DNA from 2 places in the Bradyrhizobium sp. SZCCHNRI1009 genome. Region 1 is predicted to be linked to the other one. Evidence: predicted binding sites of a transcription regulator. Region 1 holds the regulator's gene; the other holds the start of a gene.
The links. Region 1 encodes LexA, which represses DNA repair genes until DNA is damaged. Its sites were predicted from a motif close to TGTTCNNNNTGTGTTCNG; they were not measured.
Positions count from the first base shown of each region.

Region 2: the regulator LexA is predicted to act here: its motif matches at 1,299-1,316, upstream of QX010_RS27260 (helicase-related protein).

Region 1 is NZ_JAUEUL010000011.1:4,368-7,561, forward strand. It holds gene glp (gephyrin-like molybdotransferase Glp) at 57-1,268, shown strand; gene lexA (transcriptional repressor LexA) at 1,474-2,172, shown strand; gene QX010_RS19580 (hypothetical protein) at 2,468-2,908, shown strand; gene QX010_RS19585 (hypothetical protein) at 3,084-3,194, shown strand, end outside.
Region 2 is NZ_JAUEUL010000022.1:79,071-82,264, reverse strand. It holds gene QX010_RS27260 (helicase-related protein) at 1-1,157, opposite strand, end outside; gene QX010_RS27255 (DUF3108 domain-containing protein) at 1,692-2,468, opposite strand; gene QX010_RS27250 (hypothetical protein) at 2,537-2,755, opposite strand; gene rpmB (50S ribosomal protein L28) at 3,054-3,194, shown strand, end outside.

The DNA.
Region 1 (3,194 bases):
CGTTCGGTTAGAAGGCGATTCAGTCGATCTGCCCGTCTTCGTCCGAAGGTAATCCCATGGCCCTGATGCCGGTCTCCGATGCGTTGTCCGCGGTGCTCGCCGGCACCGAGCCGCTGGCTGAGGAAATGGTCGGGCTGGACGAGGCCTATCACCGCATCCTGGCCCGCGACCTCGCGGCGCTGCGGACGCAGCCGCCCGAGGCGATGTCGGCGATGGATGGCTATGCGGTGCGCGCGGCCGACGCAGCCAAGGCCAAGGCGCGGCTGAAGGTGATCGGCGAGGTCGCGGCGGGACGGCCGTTCGATCGCGTGGTCGGGCCCGGCGAGGCGGCGCGGATCTTCACCGGCGGCGTTGTCCCCGCAGGCGCCGACGCGGTGGTGATCCAGGAGGACACGATCGCCGAGGACGGCCATGTCGTGATCACCGAGGCCGCGATCACAGGCCGGCACATCCGGCCGGCCGGCGTCGACTTCCACCAGGGCATGGTGCTGCTGAAGGCCGGGCGCCGGCTCAGCGACCGCGACCTATCCCTGGCGGCCAGCATGAATCATCCGGCGCTGCCGGTGCGGCGGCGGCCGAAGGTGGCGCTGCTCGCCACCGGCGACGAGCTGGTGATGCCGGGCTCGACGCCCGGCCCGGGGCAGATCGTCTATTCCAACGGCTACGCGCTGCGGGCGCTGGTGCGCAGCGAGGGCGCGACGCCGATCGATCTCGGCATCGCCGCGGATACGATGGCGGCGACGGTCGCTGGAATCCGGCGCGCCCGCGCGGCAGAGGCCGACGTCCTGATCACGACCGGCGGCGCCTCGGTCGGCGATCACGACCTGGTCAAGCAGGCGCTGGAGGCCGAGGGCGTCGAAATGGCGTTCTGGAAGATCGCGATGCGGCCGGGCAAGCCGATGATGCACGGACGGCTCGGCGACATCAGGGTGATCGGACTGCCCGGCAATCCGGTGTCGTCCTATGTCTGCGCCATCCTGTTCATGGTGCCGCTGATTCGGCGCCTGCTCGGCCGCGACGAGGCCGTGATGCCGCGCGAGACCGCCCTGCTCGGCCGCGAGTTGGGGGCGAACGATTCGCGCGAGGACTATCTGCGGGCGCAGCTCGAGGAGCGCGCCGACGGCACGCTGGTAGCCACCCCAGTGAGCCAGCAGGATTCGTCGCTGCTCGGGAACCTCGCGCTGTCGCAGGCGCTGGTGATCCGGCCGGCGTTTGCGCCGAAGGCGCCTGCCGGCAGCCCGTGCGAGATCCTGCGCCTGCCGAACTGAGCCGCTTCCCCGGTAAAGCCCGGTCCGTTCATCATATTTTTAGGATTGCGGAACACACATCGAACATATAGTGTCCGTTCATGATTTGTTTTTAGTATGTTGCGGGCGACGCGATGACGGTCCGACTCCAGGGCGCTCTCAGCCGGCTTGTGCTCAAGGCGCAGCTCCTGGACTCGGACGACAACAAACCGGGGACCAGGTCGAGATGCTGACGCGCAAACAGTACGAACTTCTGCGGTTCATCAACGAGCGGCTCAAGGAAGCCGGCGTGCCGCCGTCCTTCGACGAGATGAAGGATGCGCTCGATCTGCGTTCGAAGTCCGGCATTCATCGCCTGATCACGGCGCTCGAGGAGCGCGGCTTCATCCGCCGGCTGCCGAATCGCGCCCGCGCGATCGAGGTGATCAAGCTGCCCGAGCTGTCGCAGGCCGCGGGCAACCGTCGCGGCTTCACGCCGTCGGTGATCGAGGGCAATCTCGGCAAGGTGCGCACCAGCACTCCCGCGCTGGACGATGGCGAGCGCCCCGTGGCGGTGCCGGTGATGGGCCGCATCGCCGCCGGTACCCCGATCGAGGCGCTGCAGACGCGCAGCCACACCATCAGCGTACCTGCCGACATGCTCGGCAACGGCGACCACTACGCGCTCGAGGTGCGCGGCGACTCGATGGTCGATGCCGGCATCCTCGACGGCGACATGGCGCTGATCCAGCGCAACGAGACCGCCGACACCGGCGACATCGTGGTGGCGCTGATCGACGATGAGGAAGCCACCTTGAAGCGCTTCCGCCGCCGCGGCGCATCGATCGCGCTGGAGCCGGCCAACACCGCCTACGAGGTGCGCATCTTGCCGCCGAACCGGGTGAAGATCCAGGGCAAGCTGGTCGGGCTGTATCGCAAGTACTGATCGCGAATGCGATCGGTCGATCGGCGGCGGGCGCACGCGCTTTCGCCGCCGAACAAGAGGCAGCCCAGCAAAGCAAGAGGCAGCCCAGCACAATACGTCGCTCGCGAATGCACCTCATGATGTGCAGCGCGGCATGCTCAAACGCTTGTGATCGGCCGCGGGCACACGCGATGCAGATCAGCGCAGAATTGCCGCGAAGCGCGCGCTAACATCACCATCGATGTCCACTCTGATAGAGGCCTGCGCCTGTCCGGGGGGAGCGTGGGTCGGCTATCTCTCAACGAGGAGCGATCCGATGTGTGACTACAGCCTCCATGCGGTTGCGTCCCGTCCCGCCAAGGTCGGCGAGACGTTGATCTCGATGACCTTCCGTGGCACCGCCACCCGCGGCTTCGCGTTGGAGAGCGAGCCGACCGTCGCAGTCTGCATGCTGCCCGGCACCGAGTTGGCCTTCGCCGAGGACGTCCGCTACGACAGCCGCTGGCTCTGGACCCGGACGATCCGCGAGCGCGTCGCGAAGTTCAACAGCATCGAGACGCACATTCCCGATCGCCATCACGACGCGATCGAGTTCGCCGACGGCCGCCACGTGCTGGTGACCCAGCTCTGCGAGGGCCAGCGCGTCACCGTGCTGCAATTGCCGGTCAGCAAGCAGCCGGCAGAGCGTCGCCCGGACATCGGCGAGGACGTGCCGACGTCGCAGGCCACACCGATTCGCCGCATCAGCATCACCTGAGGGCCTGCGCGTCGGCATTTCTGTCGGTCGTGAGCGCGCTTTCGACGGTGGGAGACTTGGTCAACTTGGGTTCTGCAAGCGCAAAGTCCTCTCGGGCGAATCTCACGCCCCGGCATCGCATCGGATAGGAACGACATCCCTCGGCCGGCATTGTTTGCCGGGGGAGCTTGCCGCCGTGGTCAACAAGATCGATTGGAACAAGGCCGGACGGATCACCGAGCCCGGCCGCTACATGCTTGCGTTCGGATGGCTGACGGTCACGGCTGATGACGTCGCCATCTGGCAA
Region 2 (3,194 bases), on a different contig from region 1:
TCGGGGATCTGGCAGGTTTCCCAGAGACGCTCGACCGCTTCAGCGCCATGCGCCATGTCGCGCACCTCGGCGTCGCGCGCGGCATGATCGAGCACGCGCAGATCCTCTGCGGTCGGCGCGCGCGTCAGCGCGTCATGCCCCGGCGTGATCGCCAGGGAGACCTGGAGCGCGCTCAAGGACGCGAAATCAAGCCTGGAGTTGCGCCATTGCAGCACCTTCACGGTATCGAAGGTATGGTTCTGGAGCGCATTGACCAGCTCGGGCTCGAATGGCGCACAACGTCCGGTGGTGCCGAACGTGCCGTTGCGCGTCGCGCGTCCGGCACGGCCGGCGATCTGGGCGAACTCCGACGGCGTGAGCCGGCGGAACTGATAGCCGTCATATTTGCGGTCGGACGCAAAGGCGACGTGGTCGACATCGAGGTTGAGCCCCATGCCGATCGCATCGGTGGCGACGAGATAGTCGACGTCGCCGTTCTGGAACATCGCCACCTGCGCGTTGCGGGTGCGCGGCGACAGCGATCCCAGCACGACAGCAGCGCCGCCATGCTGGCGGCGGATCAGCTCGGCGATGGCGTAGACCTCGTCGGCCGAGAAGGCCACGATGGCGGTCCGGCGCGGCTGTCGCGTGATCTTGCGATCACCGGCGAATTCGAGCTGCGACAATCGCGGCCGCGTCACCATCGACGCGCCCGGCAGCAGCCGCTCGATGATGGGGCGCATCGTCGCAGCCCCCAGCAGCAGCGTCTCGTCGCGCCCGCGGCGATTGAGGATGCGGTCGGTGAAGACGTGGCCGCGCTCGAGATCGGACGCGATCTGGATCTCGTCGACGGCAAGGAACGACACGTCGAGATCCCTGGGCATCGCCTCGACCGTCGATACCCAATAGCGCGGATTCTTCGGCTTGATCTTCTCCTCGCCGGTGATCAGCGCGACGGCCTCGCTGCCGACGCGATCGGCGATCTTGTTGTAGACCTCGCGCGCGAGCAGCCGCAACGGCAGTCCGATGATGCCGGAGGAATGTGCGAGCATGCGCTCGATCGCCAGATGCGTCTTGCCGGTGTTGGTGGGGCCGAGCACGGCGGTGACGCCGCTTCCGGGAGCACGGTCGGACGTGCGCTCGAAAGGCGAGGCAGCCGAAGAGGACGAAAAAGCCATTCGTTAAATGTGGGTCTCGAAGCCGGCGTTGGAAGCGCGCCGTTCACGCGCGACGGATGCGGAATTGTCCTGTGTCTGGAGAGGCTGCGATGCTGACCCCTGTCTCACATTGTGACGCATATAGTGCCGCAGCTTAAGCTTCGGAACGCCTTGAGAACGAATCACGAAGGAATCGCTGACTCCGTCGGCTTTCCGGCTTCGTTCACCGCAACATCTCGCGCTCTGCGATCAAGCCAGCACTAGATCAAGTTTTCGCGGGCTCCACAAGCAACGCTTTCGCGATGGAACTGGCACGCATTTCAGCGCGTCCCGAGTCGAATCAGAATCAGGGAAGAGTCAAACGGATTCACGCGCAGCAGACAGAATCGTATGTGACCGACAAATCGGAGGGTCAATGCGGAATCCATCGCATTCAAGCGAGAGCGGACGGCATGCCGTCAGACCTTCACGCCATGGCCGCTGTTGCGGCTCAGCCGCCGACGGGGGCGTGCCGCAGCGGCGAGATCCGACGTGGACGAAGAGAGATACGAGGCGCTACTGGGTCTTGGCGACGTGCGGCGCCGCCTGGGTGATGAACGACGTCGCCTCCAGCATCGCGGTCCCCAGCGGGGTCGGGATCACCATCTTGAACGGCACCAGCACGCGGGTGCCGGCGATCGGCACGAAGAAGATCTCCATGTTGCGGGCCTGAGCCAGATATTTGATGACAGGCCGGTCCGGGATGTAGCCCGCGACGGGCGTGAAGTAGATCGCGCAGACCAGCGCCGGACCGCGATAGCCCTTGTCAGCCTTGACGTTCTCCATGCGCTTGTAGTCGAGCTTGAGCTCGTAGCGCATGCGGCCGTCGAACACGGGCGCAGCGCCGCGGCACGAGTCCGGCGACAGCAATTCGCCATTGCCCGGCACCCGCACCAGAGAGGCCGTCATCGGATCGAGCACGCCGCGCTTGTGGGCATCCGTCACCGGAATGCGGTCGGGATCGACCGGCGGCGTCGGCTCGATGGCGAAGTCCTTCACAGTACCGTTCTGCAGATTGATGCGGATCTGCTCGGATTTCTTGCCCGTGGTGGTCGAGGCCTGGTAGCTCTGGCCGACCAGGGCGCCGTTGACGACGCGTCCCTGCACCGAGCCGGTGCCTGATCCCTGCGAGAAGCTCTTGAGCAGGCCGGCGGTGCCGCCCTGAGCCGCAGCACCATACTGATCATCCCCGATCTCGACCGCCCAGGTGCCCTTGCCGACGGGGATACCGGCCAGGGACGCCTCGTATTGAGCGTCCAAACGAGCCTGCGCCTGGGCGTTTTGCGCCAGCAACAACAGGCACAGCGCGGACCCGGCCGCGGCCAGGGGACCCGAGAGAGATGAGGGAACCGAGATGATGGTCACGTGACGAATGATCCTGCCGATCCGCCTGCCTGAGCGCCGGACCGATCCGACGCGCCGTCCTTGCTACTTAAGCCAAAAACGCCTTCAAACAACGCGAACCGTCCGACAATGGCGGTTTGTCCAGCGCTTTGCGCCTGAACAGCACTCAGAACCGTCGCCCGCAGCGCTGCCGAAACCGCGCCGCGAACCTCCGACCGCGCCAACATGATATCCATCCATCACGTCCGAATGCGCCCTTTATATGGTCTAAACTGCCGGCTATACTATTGATTACACGCCTGCTTTTCTGCTGGTCGGCGATTTCGGCCCGACCAGGAGGCGGCATGGGGTCGCGTCCTCCGGTTTCGCCGGCCCGGCTCCCTGTATTTGCCGCGGCCTTCAAAACCTTGACGAAAAGCCGCATCCCCCCTATAGGACCGCATCTCCCAGAGACGAGCTGGACGAGTTTTGGACCCCCGCGGCCCGCCGACATAGGCGGACGAAGGGTGCGGGGATGAGAGAGGATTTATTGCCATGTCGCGGCGCTGTGAACTGACGGCCAAGGGTCCCCAGGTTGGCCACAAGGTCAGCCACTCGAACATCAAGACCAAGCGGCGCTTCCTGCCGAACCTGTGCAACGTGACGTTCATCTCGGATGCACTCGGCCGCAACGTG